3 regions of the Arthrobacter sp. 05T442 genome follow, and region 3 is predicted to be linked to each of the others. Evidence: riboswitches for the same ligand, from Rfam matches in the RefSeq annotation. Region 3 holds a riboswitch; each other region holds the start of a gene.
What was found. A riboswitch is a leader RNA that binds a small molecule or an ion and turns the genes downstream of it on or off. The one in region 3 is predicted to bind cyclic di-AMP.

Region 1 (5,890 bases), on a different contig from region 3:
ACGGAGGAATTCTTCCGCCGCCACGGCGGCGCCGCCGTCGTCCTGGCCCGTTTCGTGCCCATGGTCCGGACGTTTGCGCCCCTGACCGCCGGCATCGGCCGCTACGGGTACAAAGCTTTCACACTCTGGAATATTGTCGGCGCCCTGGCGTGGGCCGTGTCCGTGATCCTGCTGGGCACCTGGCTGGGACACTACGAGATCATCGCCAAAAACATTGACGTCATCGCCGTGGCCATGGTCCTTGTCTCTGTCCTGCCCTGGGCCATCCAGCTCCTCAGGCGCCGCCGCAGCAACCGCCGCGCCACCGCTGGAACCACTCCGGATAGTGCCGATGGAACCGCGCACGACACGGCCGAAGGCGTGCGGGCCGGGGAAATGGCCACGGAAGAATAGGCGCATGACAATCGCCGGCCTGCCGTCCCTGCTCCTCGTCGAGGACGACGCCGTCCTGGGCCCGCTCATCGCCGAGCTGCTGGAGACTGACTACCGGATCCGGCTGGTCGCCAACGGCCGGGACGGCCTGCATCTGGCGCTGACGGAGCCGTGGGACGTGATGGTGATCGACCGCGGACTGCCCGGGATGGATGGAATCAGCCTGATCGCGGCCCTAAGGTCCAAGGGCATCGCCACGCCGGTCCTGATTCTGACGGCGCTGGGCGATCCCGACGAGAAGGTCCGGGGCCTGGATGCGGGCGCCAATGACTACGTGACCAAACCGTTCGACGCCGGTGAACTGGCTGCACGCCTTCGCGCACTGACGCGCACCTACAGCCCGTCCGTCGGGCCCGTGAGCATCGGCGACTGGGAGCTCGATCCGGCATCCCGCTCGGTCCGGTCCGTTTACGGAAGCCTGGTCTCCCTCACGGCGAAGGAGGCCGAAGTGCTCGCGGCACTCGCCGCGGAACCGGGCCGGGTCTTCACCCGGGACGAGCTGCTCGCCGGCTTCTTCCACCCCACGGACCAGCCCGGCGTGATCGACACCTACGTCCACCACCTCCGCCGGAAAATCTCCAGGACCGTTATCCGCACTGTCCATGGCGTTGGCTACCAGATTGGCGACGCCCATGAGTAAGGGAAGCGAAGCGAATGACTAAGGAAGCACTGCCGGGCGGCGCCCCGGACCAGTCCACCTTGCGCAAGGCCTCGCTCAAGGTGGCGTTGCGCATCAGCGCCGCCTGCGCGGTGATGGTGCTCTGCCTCCTCGCCGTCACCGCCCTCTATCTGATGAACCAGCTGGCCCACCCCGAATTGCCGCACTCCGGGGCTGCCGGGGCAACCTACACCTACCTTGATTCCAAGGATCTGCTCGAGGCGATGATCATTGCCGGGGTGGCAGGCATCGCATTGGCCGGCCTTGTGGGCTGGCTCAGTGCCCGCAGCGCCATCCGCCCGCTGGGAGAGGCACTGGCCCTGCAGCGCCGGTTCGTCCAGGATGCCAGCCATGAACTGCGCACGCCGCTGGCCATCCTGGACACCCGGATCCAGCTTGCGCAGCGCGATGCGGCACCGGACTCAAAACCAGGCCGGGCCCTGGTTAGGATTCGCGAGGATGCCGCAACGCTGACAGGAATCGTCAACGAACTGTTGCTGGCCGCAACCGCGGTTGCCCCGGATCCCCAGGCTGAACCGATCGATCTGGCCTGCGTCGCCGCTTCTGTCGCGGAGAGCCTCCAGCAACTGGCAGCCGAAAGGGACGTCCGATTGGACTTCTCCGCCGGCGGCCGGCCGCAAGCCAGGATCGAACAAAATGCCCTGCGGCGCGCGGTGCTCGCGCTGGCGGACAACGCCCTGGCCCATACCCCGCCCGGCGGGTGCGTCACGATTGGCGCCGGTGCGGAGCGGAACCACGCGGTCATCACCGTGGCGGATACGGGCGCCGGGATTACCGGCGTCGACCAGGACCGGATCTTCGACAGATTTGTCAGGGCGCCCAGCCCCGATGGAGCGCGGGGACAGCGGAGCTTCGGCATCGGCCTGGCGCTGGTCCGCGAGATTGCCATGGCCGCCGGCGGGACGGTGGAGGTGGCCCGGACGGGCGCCGAAGGGACCGTCATGAAGATCGTCCTTCCCGCAGCCCGGCTCTGAGCGGCGGCCGCACTCAGTTCGCCGGCGCGGCCCGGGATCCCGCCAGGTCCCCGGCCGGTGCGTCTGCCGGCTCCACGTTTGTCCTGGCGAGGAGAGCCGCAACAACCTCGGCCACCAGGTCTTCTTTCTCGCGCTTCTTTGCGTCCTCCATCTGGGCGACTTCGACGCGGGCGGCCTGCCAGGCCGACCAGTGGCCGGAGACGAGGGCCCAGAGCGACAGCGCCGAGACGTAGACGACGGAATCCAGCCAGCCCATCATCAGCGAGACCGGAATCATGAGGATCCACAGGATTGCCAGCCACCCGTTCACCCGCCGCATGAAGACGGGGTCCCCCTGGACCATCGCCCAAAGACTTTTTACCGGGCCCAAACGTCCTCCTCATATCCGTGGCGGGACAGTCCTGCCGTCGGGACTTTATCCGCCGATTCTGTGAGAAAGCTGAACGCCAAAAGACCGGCGATCCACTGCCCCGGGGCAGTGGATCGCCGGTCTTTCGGACACGCATCCGGGGCCCGTTGGGCCGCAGCGCCTAGGCGCGGACGAAGGTCACGGGGCCGGTGGCGGTCAGCCAGGACAGCGGGTGGACGATCGTGGAGTTGACGCCGTTCATGCCGCCGCTGATGACCTGGCCATTGCCGGCGAAGATGCCCACGTGGCCTGACTGCACCACCATGTCACCGGGCTGGGGCGTGCCCACAACGGTGCCCTGGCTGAGGAACTGCGTGGGTCCGAGGTCGCCGACCGGCTTGCCCGCGGCTCCCAGGGCCTTCTCCACCATGGCCGTGCAGTCCTGCGTGAGGCCCAACTGGGCGTAGGCAGCGGAGAGCATGGCGGCGTTGCGGCCCCCTGCCGCCGGATCTGCCGCCGGAGCCGCGGCAGGGGCTGGTGCAGGTGCTGCCTGGACCTGGACGGATGCCCTGGGGGCGGCCGGCGCCTGCACTGGTGCTGCCGCCGGGGCTGCGGCAGCAGGCTTGGGCTGAACGACGACCGGAGCGGCAGTGGACGCCACGGAAGGACGATCGAAGCTGATTTTGACGGTGGAATCCGCGCTGACCGGCGTGCCGACCTGGCCCTTGACGTCAACGGACGACGCCGGCGCTGAGTCGCGCTGCACCGGGGCACCGGCGGCATTAGCCGCCATCCCGCTGGCAAGGACAAGGCCGGATGCGGCGGTGAGGACGGCGGCTTGGCGCGCGAAAGTATTGATTGAAGACATGAATTTTAGCCTCTCCCAATGCCTGCGAGGTGAGCTGTCGGATTCGGATGGGAGGCACCCGGCCGCACTCTGGGCCCGCGTTCCGGGCACTGTGCGGCTTCACCCCAAGACCTGCGAACCAGTAGGTCGAAAGTGGTTTCCCCGTCTCTGCCGGACGTTGATGCGAGTTGTCCCGCGGCCGCGGCAGAGTTAGGCAATCGGCTGTGGGAGCGCCCGTATCGGAGATAACGGGCACTTGTCCACGGTACGGGGATGACCGCCGAAAGTCACATTCAGGTAACGGCCGCCCCCTTGCCGCGGGAATTACCCGCGGGAATTGCCCATAGGGAGAGCGGCGCATAGGCACATAGGATGATGCCACCAGCTCATCCCGAAGTGGAGGCCCGAAATGAACAGCCACTGTGTCGCCATCTGCCAGCTGAGCAATCAGCCCCAGGAAGATTTTGATGTCAACACGGAGCTGCTGGTCCTGGAAGGGAAAGAAGTCCATGTGTCGACCTGGGATGCGGAACCCCGGGACGGCGGTTTCGACGTCCACGTCCTCAACGACCGCGTCGACGCACTCGGGTTCATGGTTGTCACCGATTGGGAGTTCCTGGACGGGAAGGCCTACGCGGTGGTGGAACGGAGGCCGGCCGGGTCCGGCGCAAGGTGACATTCCTGTCAATGGCGCTGATCGCCGTCGTCGCCCTGGCAGGGCCCCTATTGGCGTTACCGGCCCGCTGGCGGCTGCCGGTGGTTCTTGGCGAATTGCTGGCAGGCATCGTGATCGGTCGGACCGGGTTCGCGCTGATCGACTCGAACGACCCCACGTTCAGCCTGCTGGCGAACATCGGCTTCGCGCTGATGATGTTCGTGGCCGGAACTCACGTGCCGGTGAGGGACCCCCACATCCGCTCGGCCCTCGGAAAGGGCTCGCGCCGGGCCGCGGTGGCGGCGGTCGCGGCTGTGGTCATCGGAACCGGCACGGGACTGGCTTTCGGCACCGGGCATGCTCCGCTCTACGTGGTGCTGCTCGCCTCCTCATCCGCCGCACTGGTCCTCCCGATTGTCGATTCCCTGCACCTCGGCGGCCCGCACGTGGTGGCTTTGACAGCGCAAGTGGCCATTGCTGACATCGCCTGCATTGTCGCCTTGCCGTTGGCCGTGGATCCGCCGAACGCCGGCCGCGCCGCCCTGGGGGCGCTCGCGGTGGGAGTGTGTGCCATTGCGCTGTTCTTTGCCCTGCGTTCCCTCGAGCGAAGCGGCACGCGCCAGCGTATGCATCGGCTCTCGGAGAACCGCAAGTTTGCCTTGGAGCTGCGGATTCAGCTGGCGCTCCTCTTCACGCTCGCCGGAGTGGCCAACTTCGGCCACGTGTCGGTGATGCTGGCCGGCTTCTCCTTCGGGCTCGTGGTGGCCGCCGTCGGCGAGCCGCGGCGGTTGGCACGCCAGCTCTTCGCAGTCAGCGACGGCTTCCTGGGCCCGATCTTTTTTGTGTGGCTGGGGTCTTCCCTGAACCTCCGCGAGCTCGCTGGCCACCCCGACATGATCGTCCTGGGCCTGGCCCTGGGGATCGGGACGGTGTTGCTCCACTCCGGTTTGCGCGCGTTTGGGCTCCCCCTGCCACTGGGCGTACTCTCGGCGGCCCAGTTGGGCGTTCCCGTGGCAGCAGCGAGCATCGGCACGCAGCTCCACGTGCTGCTGCCCGGGGAGGATGCCGCCTTGCTCCTGGGCGCGCTGGTCACCATAGCCGCGAGCGCCGTTGCCGGATCGCGGGCCGCCAAGTCCTTCGTTCAACCGTTGGACGCCGGAGACGCGACCCGCTGAGCCTGCACCAGGGTGACGGCCTCCCGGACCACGTCCTCCTCGTCGGCCGTCGCCGGCGGCCCGGCCAGGACCCGGCTGGCACGCCGGACAAACCTGTCCCAGTCCCCCGTACCGGCACGGAACGCCCGCAGCGGCGACAGCAGGGCGGCACGACGGAGCCACATGTCCGGCTCAAGAATCCACCGGTCCAGCACGGCGTCAGCGCGCACCCTGCCGACCACGTCCAGGCCTTCCAGCATGGGTCCGATCACATCGATTGCGAGCGGATCAACGAGGTCCCGCAGCCGTGCCTGGCGGACGAAGCCCTCTATCCGCGTCAGGTCCGCGTTGGTCAGCAGCCGCACGTTGGACTGCAGCAGGACCACCGCGGCGAGGCGCCGCTCAAAGACCGGCACCGCCCACAGTTCCGAGCCCAGCGCGGTGATGTCATCGTGCGACAGCCCCGGATGGCGGCGGCCGGCATCGCGGACCGTCCCGCGGACGGCCCCTACTGAGGCGCCGTAGAACCGAAGGGCGCTTCCCAGCCGGGCTTGCGCCGCCTCGGCCCGGCTCCACGAGCCTTCCCGCTGCAGGGCGGCATCGATGAATTCCGCGGCGTCACTCACACGCCCATTCTTCCGCCTTGACGGCCCGAACACGAACCGGCGGCTGCAGCTCAACCGGTCACTGTCAGCCGGCCCCGGGCGATGCTTTCCGGCGAGTGTGCCGGATCCCCGTCATATGGCTCGTTCGAAATGTCCACCACGGGGTACTGGGCCAAATCCAGTCCGCTCGGGATG
Region 2 (5,890 bases), on a different contig from region 3:
GTCCATGAGGCCGCGGCAGAACAGGAAGATTGCCAGGTAGGCGAGGGTTGATGCAACCCCGATGCTGCCGAAGCGGACGAGCTGGCCGAACAGGCTTCCGCCGGGGCTTTGCTCGTGGGCGCGGGAGGCTGCGGGGAGAGGGCCGCGGGCGAGGGCGGCGCGCAGTTCCGGGACGGGGATGCGGCCCGAGACGAGGTCCCGACTTAACCGCGCCATGCCGCGCAGGTCGGCCAGGGCGGTCTGGACGATGTCGACGCTGGACTGGGGATCGTCGGTCCAGTCCACGGGGACTTCGTGGACGCGCAGCCCGCACTTTTCGGCCAGCACCAGCAGTTCCGTGTCGAAGAACCACGCCTTGTCCAGGGTGTGCGGGAGGAGCTGCCTGCCCACGTCCGCCCGGATGGCTTTGAACCCGCACTGTGCGTCGCTGAAGTGGGCGCCCAGGAAGGAGTGCAACAGGAAGTTGTAGCTGCGGGAGATGAATTCCCGCTTGGGCCCGCGGACGACGCGGGAATTGCGGGTCAGGCGGGTCCCGATGGCCAGGTCCGAGTGGCCGGAAATCAGCGGCGCCAGCAGGGGACCCAGGGCCGCCAGATCGGTGGACAGGTCAACGTCCATGTAGGCCAGGACCGGTGACGGCGAGGCGAGCCACACGTTGCGCAGTGCATTTCCGCGGCCCTTTTCGGCCATGTGGACCACACGGACCTCACGGAGTTCGCGGGCGACGCGTTCTGCCGTCTTCAGCGTTCCGTCGGTGCTCGCGTTGTCCGCCACCGTGATCCGGAACGTGTGCGGGAAGGAACCAAGCAGATAGGCGTGCAGCCGGCGCAGGCACTCTTCCAGGTCCCGTTCTTCATTGAAGACCGGGATGGTCACATCCAGGACCGGTCCAGCGGTCCGGGTGTCGACGGGGGAGCGCCGGCAGCCTGCTTGAGCTGCGCGTCCGGGGGCGGCACTCGTGTCGGGTGCTCCGGCCAGGGAAAGCCTGGCCGGAGCGGCCTGTCCGGCCGGCATCGCCGTCGGATGCGGCAGGGGTCCTGGGGCCTGGTCTGTGAACGTCATGGTTCAACAGTGACGGCGTCCCATATGAGGGGTTTAGGCCAAAGCTGTGCGGTGCCTGTGGAAGTCCGCCAAGGAAAAGCCGGCAGTCCCAAGAAGCAGGCAAAAAAAGCAGCAGACCCCGGATCCTCGGATCCGGGGTCTGCTGTGAGGGGCGGGCGTTGCCTCTTCCGGCCTTAGTACCAGCTGTTGGCGTAGTGGAAGTTTAGTGCACCGCACGGGGAGCCGTAACGCTGCTTGACGTAGTTCAGGCCCCAGTTGATCTGGGTCCGGTAGTTGGTCATGTAGTCTGCGCCGGCGCTCGCCATCTTCTCGGCCGGCAGCGACTGGACCACGCCGTAGGCGCCGCTGCTAGCGTTGGTGGCGGTCGTCTTCCAGTCGGACTCCCGGGTCCAGAGCTTCATCAGGCACTGCATCTCGCTCGGGGCCCAGCCGTAGGTGCCGAGCTGGGCCGCAGCGTAGGCCTGCGCGCCGGCCGGGTCGTCGACGGCTACCGGGGGAGCCGGGGCCGGCGCAGGGGCCGCCGGGGCCGCGGGTGCCGGTGTCTCGACCGGCTTCACTTCTGCCGCCTGGGGCGCGACGTTTCCGGCGGTCGGCGCAGCCTGGGCCCCGACCCGGACCCTGTCGAAGTTCAGGTGCGTCAGCGGGTCAGCGCTGGTGGATGCCTCGGCGCTTGCCGCGCCGGCGTTCGGTCCTGGGATGTCGGCGGCCTGTCCGGCGGCGCCGACGCCGATCAGCACCGCGCAGGCCGCAGTGACAACGGCGGCCCGGCGGCCGGTGGACCCGATGTTTGAGGCGAACCGGAACAGGGGTGAAGCGGGCTTGGCCGGCTCGGCGCGGTGGCGCGACCTGGTGGAAAGGGGTTTTCGCGAGACGCCCTCAGGGCGCGTTTGTACCTTGAATTCAGTCATGATCGCCTCTCAACGCCGGCGGAGTTAGCTGTCGGGTTCGGATAAGGTCATCCGGCCGCACGGAAGATCACGTGTCGGCTTCACCCCAAGGGCGCAAGTGTGCAGAATGCCCGGGAACTCTGGGTCCCCCGCCTCTGCCTGGTCCAGCGGAATCCGGGAAGCGGCAGAGTTTAGCGTCCGTCCGGATATGCGGCACCAATGGCAGCCGCACCCCAAAAACGCTACAGCATTCGCGAGCTTAAGTCACATTTCGATAACAGGAACCGCTTCGGCGGTGCGTCGGCTTGCTACGCGAGCCCCGGCGTGGGGGCTGCGGGAAGGCGCACGGCGAACTCTGTCCGGCCCGGCCGGGACGTGACTTCGACCGTTCCTCCGTGGGCCTCCACGATCGACTGCACAATGGACAGCCCCAGCCCGGAAGTCCCTTCGGAGGTGGGTGCCGCCGTCGCGGGAGGAGCTCCGGTGCCGGACGCAGCTTGGGTCTCCGCGGTCCCGGCCGCCGGGTTTTTCCGCGCGGCATCTGCGCGTGCGAAGCGGGCGAAGACCCGGCCGATGAATTCGGGGGCGATCCCGCTGCCGTTGTCCGTCACGGTGACTACGGCACTGCCGTCTGCCGAACGCATCACGCCGGTGACCACGGTGGTCCCCGGGCCGGTGTGCTTGCGAGCATTGGACAGGAGGTTGGCGAGCACCTGGTGGAGCTGGGTCGCATCACCGCGCACCACCACGGGCTCCTCCGGGAGTTCCAGGTGCCAGACACGGTCCGGGGCCATCACCTTCTCGTCGCTGACCGTCTCGATGGCCAGCTGGGTGAGGTCGACGTCGCTGAGCTTGAGCGGCTGGCCCTCGTCCAGGCGCGCCAGCAGCAAAAGGTCCTCCACCAGGGTGGTCATGCGTTCGGACTGGCTCTGCACGCGGGCGAGCGACTTCTCGCCGTCGGGGGTGAAGTGCTCGGTCATCCTCATGAGCTCGGTGTACCCGCGGATGGCGGTGAGCGGAGTGCGTAGTTCGTGTGAGGCGTCGGCCACGAACTGGCGCACCTTCATCTCGCTTTCCTGCCGTGCCTCGAGCGCGTTGGAGACGTTGTCGAGCATCTGGTTCAGTGCGTAGCCCACGGCGCCCACTTCCGTGCCCGGATGGGCGGCCGACGCCGGGACCCGCACCGCCAGTGCCACTTCGCCGGCGTCGAGCGGGAGGCGCGAGACCTTGGTGGCCACCTCGGACAGCTGTTCGAGCGGCTTCATGTTGCGCCGGATCAGGGCTGTTCCGGCGAGGCCGATCAGCACCAGGCCGCCCGCGGACACCACCACCATGGTCCAGACCAGCGACGCCAGCGTGTTCTGTTTTTCGGCCAGCGGGAGCCCGGTGACGATCACGTCGCCATACGGTGCCTGCACGGCGGTGAGCCGGTAGGCGCCGGCGGACAGGGTGCGGTCCACGGGGATGCCGTTCGGCGTGAGTGCCAGGAGCACGTGGTCGTCGTCGGGGGAGAGGCTCCTCCGGCTGGCATCCTGGGCGAGGAAGCCGGCGCTGCTGACGGCGCCGCCCAGGATCCGGGCGTTCAGCGTGCCGACGCCCTGCCCCCGTGCCTCGAGGGGATCCGGGCGTCCGCCGGAACCGCCGGGCGAGGGCCGGCCGAACTCGCTGGAACGGTGGGACGCCTCATCGAGCTGCGTGTCGAGTTGCCGGGTGAGGAACAAATCCATGGAGGCGTAGCTGAACAGGCCGACGGCGCCGCAGATGGAGACGAGCAGGGCCATGGCGACGAGGACCAGACGGGTGCGCAGGTGCCAGGTGGACGGGTCGCGCCAGTCGCGCCCGGGGGCACGGATCTCACCGGAGAGTGTGGGCACAGATCACTCCGACGGCTTCAGCACATAGCCGGCGCCGCGCACGGTGTGGATCATCGGGGGGTGGTTGGCGTCGACCTTCTTGCGGAGGTAGGAGATATACAGTTCAACGATGTTGGCCTGTCCGCCGAAGTCGTAGTCCCAGACGCGGTCCAGGATCTGGGCTTTGCTGATCACGCGCTTGGGGTTCTCCATGAGGTAGCGCAGGAGCTCGAACTGCGTGGCGGTCAGATGCAGCTCCTGGCCCGCCCGGGTGACTTCCCGGGTGTCGACGTTGAGCACCAGGTCTCCCACCACGAGTTCCGCGGTGTCCATGGCGGCCACCCCGGACCGCTGGACCAGCCGGTGCAGGCGCAGCAGCACTTCCTCCATGCTGAACGGCTTGGTGACGTAATCGTCGCCGCCCGCGGCAAGGCCCGTGATCCGGTCCTGGACGGCGTCCTTTGCCGTCAGGAACAACGCCGGCACTTCGGGTGCGAAGGCGCGGATCCGGGTCAGGAGTTCCACGCCGTCGAACCCCGGGAGCATGACATCGAGTACCAGCACGTCAGGGCGGAACTCCTTGGCAAGCTTGACGGCTTCCGGGCCATCCGCGGCGACGGCGACGGACCAGCCGGCCATCCGCAGGCCCATGCTCATCAGTTCGGACAGGCTGGGTTCGTCGTCCACCACGAGCGCGCGGATGGGGGAGCCGTCCGGATGCGTGAGCTGGGGAAGGTTGTTGGTCATGGAGTGCGAAGTGGCCATGGGACAACTCTCCGTTCTGCCGATTTGGTGCGGCTTTGGGAACCCTGTGCGGCGCCTGTGAATCCCAGCCTAGCGAGCTGGATGGGTCTGCGGGCGCTTTTGGCCCTCTCCCGGCCCGCGCCCGGTCACAGCCCCGGCTGTCGAGCCGCACAGCACAGGCACAGGATCGCCCAGCACGCTGGATGCACAACGACCCGGGATGGAACAGCGGTCCCGCACCCAGAAGAGGAGAACACCATGAGCGGTCAGCAGCCCGGTCCTGTCCCCGAAACCACCCCCGGCGGCACGCCGGCCCCCGTGGCGACGCCGGTCAACACCCAGCACGCGGACGTATCCTTGGCGCCTGCACCTTTCGCGAACGCACAGCACGACGCCGGGCGGCCCGCACCTGCGGAAGCGCCCGGCTGGGGTGCGCCGCCCCAAAGCGCCGAAGCGCCCGGCTGGGGTGCGCCGACCCAAAGCGCCGCAGCGCCGGGCTGGGGTGCGCCGGGCGCCACTCCCGCTAAGGCCTCCACGGGCAAGCCCTGGACCCTCAAGCGGGGACTCGCCGTCGCCGGTGCCGCCGTGGTGCTGGCCGCCGGGGCCGGCGTCGGGGTGTACGCCCTTTCATCCAGTTCCGCGGCAGCCGATGGAACGACGCGCGGAGCGGCAGGAGGATTCGCCGGCCCCGGCGGCCAGGGTTCCGTGCAGGGCGGCCCGGGGTCTGCCCAGGGCGGCTTCGCCGGGGGCGGCGCGCAGGCCCAGGGCGGCCCCGGCAATGCCGCTCCCGGCGGGGCGGCCGGGATGGCGGGCGGCCTGTCCGCGGCGGTGCACGCCGAATACGTCGTCCTGCAGGGAAGCGGGTACGTCACCAAGGCCGAACAGCTGGGCATTGTGACGGACGTCAGCACGACGTCTGTCACCGTCAAAAGCAGCGACGGATTCACGCGCAGCTATGCCCTGGGCGGCGATGTGGTGGTGAGCAACCTGCAACAACGACGTCAGCAGGCCGGAGGCAGCACAGGCAGCCAGCTAAGCGTTGCCGACATTGTCGCCGGTGGCACGGTGCGGATCGTTGCGGCAAAGGACGGCTCGGACTATACGGCGGAGTCGGTCCTGGTCGTCGCGGCGACGGCAACCGGGCAGTCGAACTGAGTCCGGTCCGGACCCGCCGGGCGAACCGCCGCGCAGGCGGATCGGGCTGAGCCGAAACCACCTTTACTGCCGGGCCCTCCGGGGTCCGGCAGCATGCCCACTCCGTGGACGGCGGGAGCTCATGAATCGGGACGGGCAGTTTCTGCCGATTTCCAATACAGTGAATTATTCATAAGAGTTGCCCAGGTT
Region 3 (5,890 bases):
TTGGCGTTGTTGCACCGGAGGCAGGCAGCGACGAGGTTCTCCCAGGAATCGGCCCCGCCCCGGGACTTGGGCTGGACGTGATCGATCGTATGGGCCGCCTTGCCGCAGTACGCGCACCGGTGGCTGTCCCGGCGCAGCACCCCCCGGCGGCTGACCGCGGTCAGGGTGTTGTAGCGGGGCCTGATGTAGCGGTTCAGGAGGATCACGGACGGGCGGCCCAGGATGTCCTGCGGCCCGACGACGGGATCGTCGCCCTCGGCCACCACGCTGGCCTTTCCGGTGAGCACGAGGACAAGAGCCCGGCGGAAGGTCACTACCGCGAGCGGTTCATATCCAGCATTCAGAACGAGAGTGCGCATCCGCATACCTCTTCACGGCCGCACCCGCCAGGGGCACGAGGGCCGGCTGCCCTCTGCATGGTCGGGCTATGGATCGACAAGACAAGAGTAAACACCCAAGTGCCGTATCACCGAATTTTTTTCTCGCCCGCGGGTCCGTAGTACCGGACTGGTTCATGCCGGGGAAACGCAAAGGACCCCCGCCGCAAGGGCAGGGGTCCTTCAAACGATGGAGCTATTGACCTAGCCGCCGACGCGGATGAAGACCGGGCCGGAGCCGATGTTGACGCTGTAGAGGGCGGTGGTGCCGCCGTTCCAGCCGCCGTGGACGGCCATGCCGTTGCCGACGTAAACAGCGATGTGAGCCATGCCCACGCCACCGTTCTGGTAGTAAGCGAGGTCGCCCGGCTGAGCCTCGGCGGCGCTCACGGTGCGGCCCAGGGACAGGTAACCTGCCGGCCAGCCGTGGTAGTGGATGCCGGCTGCGGCCAAAGCGTTCGTGGCCAGCGCGGTGCAGTCCTGCGACACACCGATCTGGGCGTAGGCGGCGGCGGCGATGGTTGCGCCGAAGCCGCTGCCGATGGCTGCCGGTGCGCCGACGGATGCAGTGGCGCCGGCCTGGGTGCCCGCAGTCTTTGCCGCGGTGGCATCCTGGACCTTCACAACGGGCTTAGGGGCCTCGACCACGGGGGCGGGCGACGTGGACACAGTCGGCTTCTCGTAGGAGATCGCGATGGTCGAAGCAGCCGAAATAGTTGCCGGGGAAGCTGACTGGACTTCGAGGGCGGAAGCGGAGGTGGATTCGCGCTGAACGTTGGTCTCAGCAGCGTTGGCCGCGATACCGCTGGTCAGGACCAGGCCGGATGCTGCAGCGATGACTGCAGCCTGGCGGCCCATGCCGCCGGCGTTGTCGCCGACAGCCTTGGCAATGACAGCCAGCGAGTTGGTCTTGGTGACCTCGGCGCGGTGCCGTGCGATTGCACGAGTAGTCATTCAGTTCTCTCTTTCGTGATCCTTGGACCGCGCGTTTTAGGCGCGGACTGAGGACGCTCCGGCATCTTGGGGGTACGCCGGATCGCCCCGAATGGGTTAGTTAGCGAAGGGTGTACTGCGAAGACGCGCCAAAAGCGGGAACTGCGTGCAGGTGCTTGGCCTGCAGTCCGGACTCGGCAGCAATGAAGCGTGTGGAGTCGGATCCAATCCGGGCGCCGGCAAGGGCAGCACGGGACTTGGATTCCAGCGGGCTCGCTAGAGCCGCGCACGCGCGGTGACGCGCAGCATTGTGGCGTGAAGACACGAAAGTAGCCTCTCCCAATGCCTGCGAGGTGAGCTGTCGGATTCGGATGGGAGTCACCCGGCCGCTCCGCTTCCTTGGAAGCTTTGCGACTTAACCCCAAGGCCTTCTTGCGAAGACCAAAATTGGTTCCCCCGCCCCTGCCAGACGATGTAATGCGAACGGACCTTGAGCGGTGGCAGAGCTAGGCAATCCACTCAAGAGCGCCAACTTCGGAAAAGTTGGCGTACCTCATACGGTACAGCAGTTGGGATTCAATGTCACATTCAGATCACGGCGTGTCACAAGAATGCGAGAGTGACCCATCATCTTGGCTCAGAGCCAGCCGAGGGGGTCAACAACATCGCCGTTGACCATCACCTCGAAGTGGAGGTGGCAGCCGGTCGACGCGCCCGTGGTGCCGCTCATCGCGATGAGGTCGCCGCGCGAGACCTTCTGGCCGACGTGGACCGAGGAAGAGGACAGGTGGTTGTAGGTGGTCTCCAGGCCGTTGCCGTGGTCGATCACGATGCGGTTGCCCCCGCCATAGGGGTGCCATCCCGAAAAGGTCACCGTGCCGCTGGCTGCCGCGTGGACGGCTGTTCCGCACTGCGCGGCATAGTCCTGGCCGCGGTGGAACTCACCGGCACCGCCGGTGATCGGGCTGACACGGTAGCCGAAGGGCGAGGAAGCGATCATCACATCCAGCGGCGCACCGAGGGTGCCGGCCGACGCCGCACGGGTGATACTGCCGACGGACTGCGCGCTCAGCAGCTGCTTGAGCTTCCCGTCCGGGTCACCCTTGGTGGTGACGGCCGTGCGGCTGAAGTCGACCTTGGCGCCCGCTGCGGCAGTTACATCCGGCTGCGACGCGGCGGAAACGGATCCGGAAGGCCCGCCGTCCGTGGCCATGACCGGGCTGGTGACCGGGACGGTGACCGTGAGGACCAGGCCTGTGGCAGCCAACGCCATTCCGGCCTTCTGCCCGACGCCGCTGGCAGCGGCAAAGTCCGTAATCTGGCGGAACGGACTGCGGCGGCCCCGGCGTTCGACGCGGTGCGCGTCACGCGGGCGGTCGGCCAACGGCGCGAGAGCCTGACGCGGTACCGGAGCAGGACCGGCGGCGCGACGGCGACCTTTGGCGGTCTGGGTGGTCAAGGACGGTTCCTCTCTGGATGGCCTGCGGAGTTAGCTGTCGGATTCGGGTCAGAGAGATCAAAGACCCGGTCCGCCGTGGCAAGCTTCCAGACACAGAGGCACGTTGGAATCCCACTGTGGAGTGCGCTTGCCGCTGACGGACTTCACCCCAAGGCCGCTCTGAAGGCGGCCGCAAGTGGTTCCCCCGCCCCTGCCAGAAGGCGATTCTGCGACTGATCCGCTGGCAGGGCTCGGCTTCGGATCAGGTAACGCTTTGGTATCGGTACTGGAGACTAACTATAGGTGATTAAGCCGCCCGGTAATAAATCCGTAATCACCCTTGTGCACAACTCATAGGTCGCCCCACCACCCAGGCGTCAGCGCAGGTCAGCCGACCGTTACAAACACATGCGCCGCGACTTCGGGCGGCAGTTCGAGGGCGCCTTCGATATCCGGAACCCGGACCGAGATGTACTCGCCCACCCGCTCCAGCGAGAGGCGCGCCCCGGGGCGGATTCCGCCCTCGTCCAACTGGACGAGCAACTCCGGTTCCACCTGGATCGGCTCCGCCAGGCGGCTGACGATGATCCTCGAATCAGCGCCGTAACCGGCCATGGCGTCCAGCAGGTTCACCACGTCCGCGGCGAACTCGCTGGACGGGGTGCCGCCGAGGTCCGCGAGCCCGGGAATCGGGTTCCCGTACGGCGAAACGGTCGGGTGGTCGAGCATCTCGAAGATCCTGCGCTCCACGCGTTCGCTCATCACGTGTTCCCAGCGGCAGGCTTCCTCGTGGACGTACGCCCAGTCGAGGCCGATCACGTCAGCGAGCAGGCGTTCGGCCAGGCGGTGCTTCCGCATGACTCCGACGGCGCGTTTCCGGCCGGTTTCCGTCAGCTCAAGGTGGCGGTCGCCCGAAACAATCACGAGGCCGTCACGCTCCATCCGGCCAATGGTCTGGGACACAGTGGGGCCGGAGTGACGCAGTCTTTCGGCAATGCGGGCGCGGAGGGCGACGATGTTTTCTTCTTCAAGTTCCAGAATGGTCCGAAGATACATCTCCGTCGTATCAATCAGATCCGTCATTCAGCTCAGCTCCTCGAGCGCCGTCCTTGCATCATTCCCACCGTACCGCGCGCAGGTTGCGCCCTGGCGGGATCCGCCGTACGTTCGCAGCACAGCTTAGCCTATTTTGAATTACTCCGGATAATCTTCGGGCGTACGCGCGGTCGTCTCAATGACCGGACTGTGACGGCCTTTTTCCGCGTCCACCGGGGCAGTCAGGCAGAATGAAACGGAGTCTTCGTTGCAGCCACCCCTGCCGGACCATCTCCCAAGCCACGCTAAGCATCAGCCGAAAATTGGAGCCCCTGTGAGCGACACCAGCATCACGATCCCCGCAAACCTCCTCCCCAAGGACGGACGGTTCGGCGCCGGCCCGTCCAAGGTCCGTCCGGAACAGATGGAGGCCTTGGCAGCGGCGTCGGCGACACTGCTGGGAACTTCCCACCGCCAGGCGCCCGTCAAGAACCTTGTCGGCTCGGTCCGGACGGGGCTCGGTGAATTCTTCCGCGCTCCGGAGGGCTACGAGGTCATCCTCGGTGTCGGCGGCTCCACGGCGTTCTGGGATATCGCCAGCTTCGGCCTGGTCGAGAACAAGGCACAGCACTTGTCCTTTGGAGAATTCGGCTCGAAGTTCGCTGCCGCCACCAACAAGGCGCCCTTCCTCGCGGAGTCGTCCATCATCAAGTCCGAGCCCGGCACCCGCCCGTCCGCCCAGGCAGAGTCCGGCGTCGACGTTTATGCGTGGCCGCAGAACGAAACTTCGACCGGCGTTGCCGCTCCGGTCAAGCGCGTGGCCGGCGCCGACCGGGGTTCCCTCGTGCTCGTGGACGCGACATCGGCGGCGGGTGGCCTGGACGTGGACGTGGCCGAAGCGGACGTGTACTACTTTGCCCCGCAAAAGAACTTCGCGTCCGACGGCGGCCTGTGGCTGGGTCTGTTTTCCCCGGCGGCCCTGGAACGGGCAGCCCGGATCAAGGCCAGCGACCGCTGGATTCCCGATTTCCTGGACCTCCAGACGGCCATCGACAATTCGCGGCTGAACCAGACGTACAACACGCCGGCACTGGCCACGCTGGTCACCCTGGATGCCCAGGTGCGGTGGCTCAACGCCAATGGCGGGCTGGACTTTGCCGCGGCCCGGACCGCGGACTCCGCCGGGCGGATCTACCGCTGGGCCGAGGCCTCCGACTACGCCACGCCGTTCGTGGCCCGGGCTGAGGACCGCTCGAATGTTATCGCCACGATCGATTTCGACGAATCGGTCGACGCCGCCGCCATCGCCAAGGTGCTCCGCGCCAACGGCGTCGTGGACACGGAGCCGTACCGCAAGCTGGGCCGCAACCAGTTGCGGATCGCAACCTTCGTGGCGATCGAGCCGGACGATGTTTCGGCGCTGCTGGAGTGCATCGACTTCGTCGTGGGCGAGCTCAAGAAATAGCGCCACACCGCGGCGAGCCCAGGGCGGGGAACGCCGCCGGCCGCGCAGGGTTCAGTGTTCGACGGCGTCGTCCGGGTTTGTTTCCCGGGCGGCGCCGCTCGCGTTTGCGCCGGAGCCCGATTCGAGGCGGAAGTGCCGCAGCCCGCGGGCACGCCGGTCAAAGCGGATCCGCAGCTGCTTCGCCCGGACAATCCACAGGACCCCGATCAGTGCCGCGATCAGGCCGGAGCCGGCCGCCACGCTCATCGACCAGCGCGGACCGGCAACGTTGGCCACCCAGCCCACGAACGGCGCGCCGATGGGGGTGCCGCCCATGAAGATCGCCATGTACAGGGCCATGACGCGGCCGCGCATTACCGGATCCGTCGTGGTCTGGACATAGCCGTTCGCGCTGGTCATCATGGTGATCGCGAAGAGGCCCACGGGCACCAGCGCGACTCCGAACCAGAAGTAGTCCGGCGCCAGGGCCGCTATCCCGCATGCAACGCCGAACGCTCCGGCGGCGCCGAAGATGATCCGCAGCCTGGGCTTGCTGCGCCCTGCTGACAACAACGCCCCGGCGACCGAGCCGATTGCCATGATCGAGTTCATCAGGCCGAAGGCACCAGCGTCCAGGCCGAACTCGGTCCCTACCATGGCGGC

Region 1: linked by a shared signal. The riboswitch ahead of AC1DES_RS14615 (NlpC/P60 family protein) and the one ahead of AC1DES_RS05615 (NlpC/P60 family protein) in region 3 are both predicted to bind cyclic di-AMP.
Region 2: linked by a shared signal. The riboswitch ahead of AC1DES_RS03450 (aggregation-promoting factor C-terminal-like domain-containing protein) and the one ahead of AC1DES_RS05615 (NlpC/P60 family protein) in region 3 are both predicted to bind cyclic di-AMP.

Annotation. Positions count from the first base shown of each region.
Region 1 covers NZ_JBFTKM010000016.1:7,507-13,396, reverse strand. Annotated here, with positions in the region: gene AC1DES_RS14635 (VTT domain-containing protein) at 1-393, shown strand, start outside; gene AC1DES_RS14630 (response regulator transcription factor) at 398-1,072, shown strand; gene AC1DES_RS14625 (sensor histidine kinase) at 1,087-2,085, shown strand; gene AC1DES_RS14620 (hypothetical protein) at 2,099-2,428, opposite strand; gene AC1DES_RS14615 (NlpC/P60 family protein) at 2,616-3,302, opposite strand; cyclic di-AMP (ydaO/yuaA leader) riboswitch at 3,308-3,501, opposite strand; gene AC1DES_RS14610 (hypothetical protein) at 3,691-3,957, shown strand; gene AC1DES_RS14605 (cation:proton antiporter) at 3,969-5,111, shown strand; gene AC1DES_RS14600 (DNA alkylation repair protein) at 5,078-5,716, opposite strand; gene AC1DES_RS14595 (anti-sigma factor) at 5,767-5,890, opposite strand, start outside.
Region 2 covers NZ_JBFTKM010000002.1:70,518-76,407, reverse strand. Annotated here, with positions in the region: gene AC1DES_RS03455 (bifunctional glycosyltransferase family 2/GtrA family protein) at 1-1,062, opposite strand, end outside; gene AC1DES_RS03450 (aggregation-promoting factor C-terminal-like domain-containing protein) at 1,236-1,970, opposite strand; cyclic di-AMP (ydaO/yuaA leader) riboswitch at 1,969-2,129, opposite strand; gene AC1DES_RS03445 (HAMP domain-containing sensor histidine kinase) at 2,258-3,823, opposite strand; gene AC1DES_RS03440 (response regulator transcription factor) at 3,827-4,567, opposite strand; gene AC1DES_RS03435 (hypothetical protein) at 4,805-5,701, shown strand.
Region 3 covers NZ_JBFTKM010000003.1:233,950-239,839, forward strand. Annotated here, with positions in the region: gene AC1DES_RS05610 (HNH endonuclease) at 1-359, opposite strand, end outside; gene AC1DES_RS05615 (NlpC/P60 family protein) at 582-1,331, opposite strand; cyclic di-AMP (ydaO/yuaA leader) riboswitch at 1,640-1,809, opposite strand; gene AC1DES_RS05620 (M23 family metallopeptidase) at 1,948-2,769, opposite strand; cyclic di-AMP (ydaO/yuaA leader) riboswitch at 2,774-2,982, opposite strand; gene AC1DES_RS05625 (iron-dependent transcriptional repressor DtxR) at 3,136-3,831, opposite strand; gene serC (phosphoserine transaminase) at 4,118-5,248, shown strand; gene AC1DES_RS05635 (MFS transporter) at 5,300-5,890, opposite strand, start outside.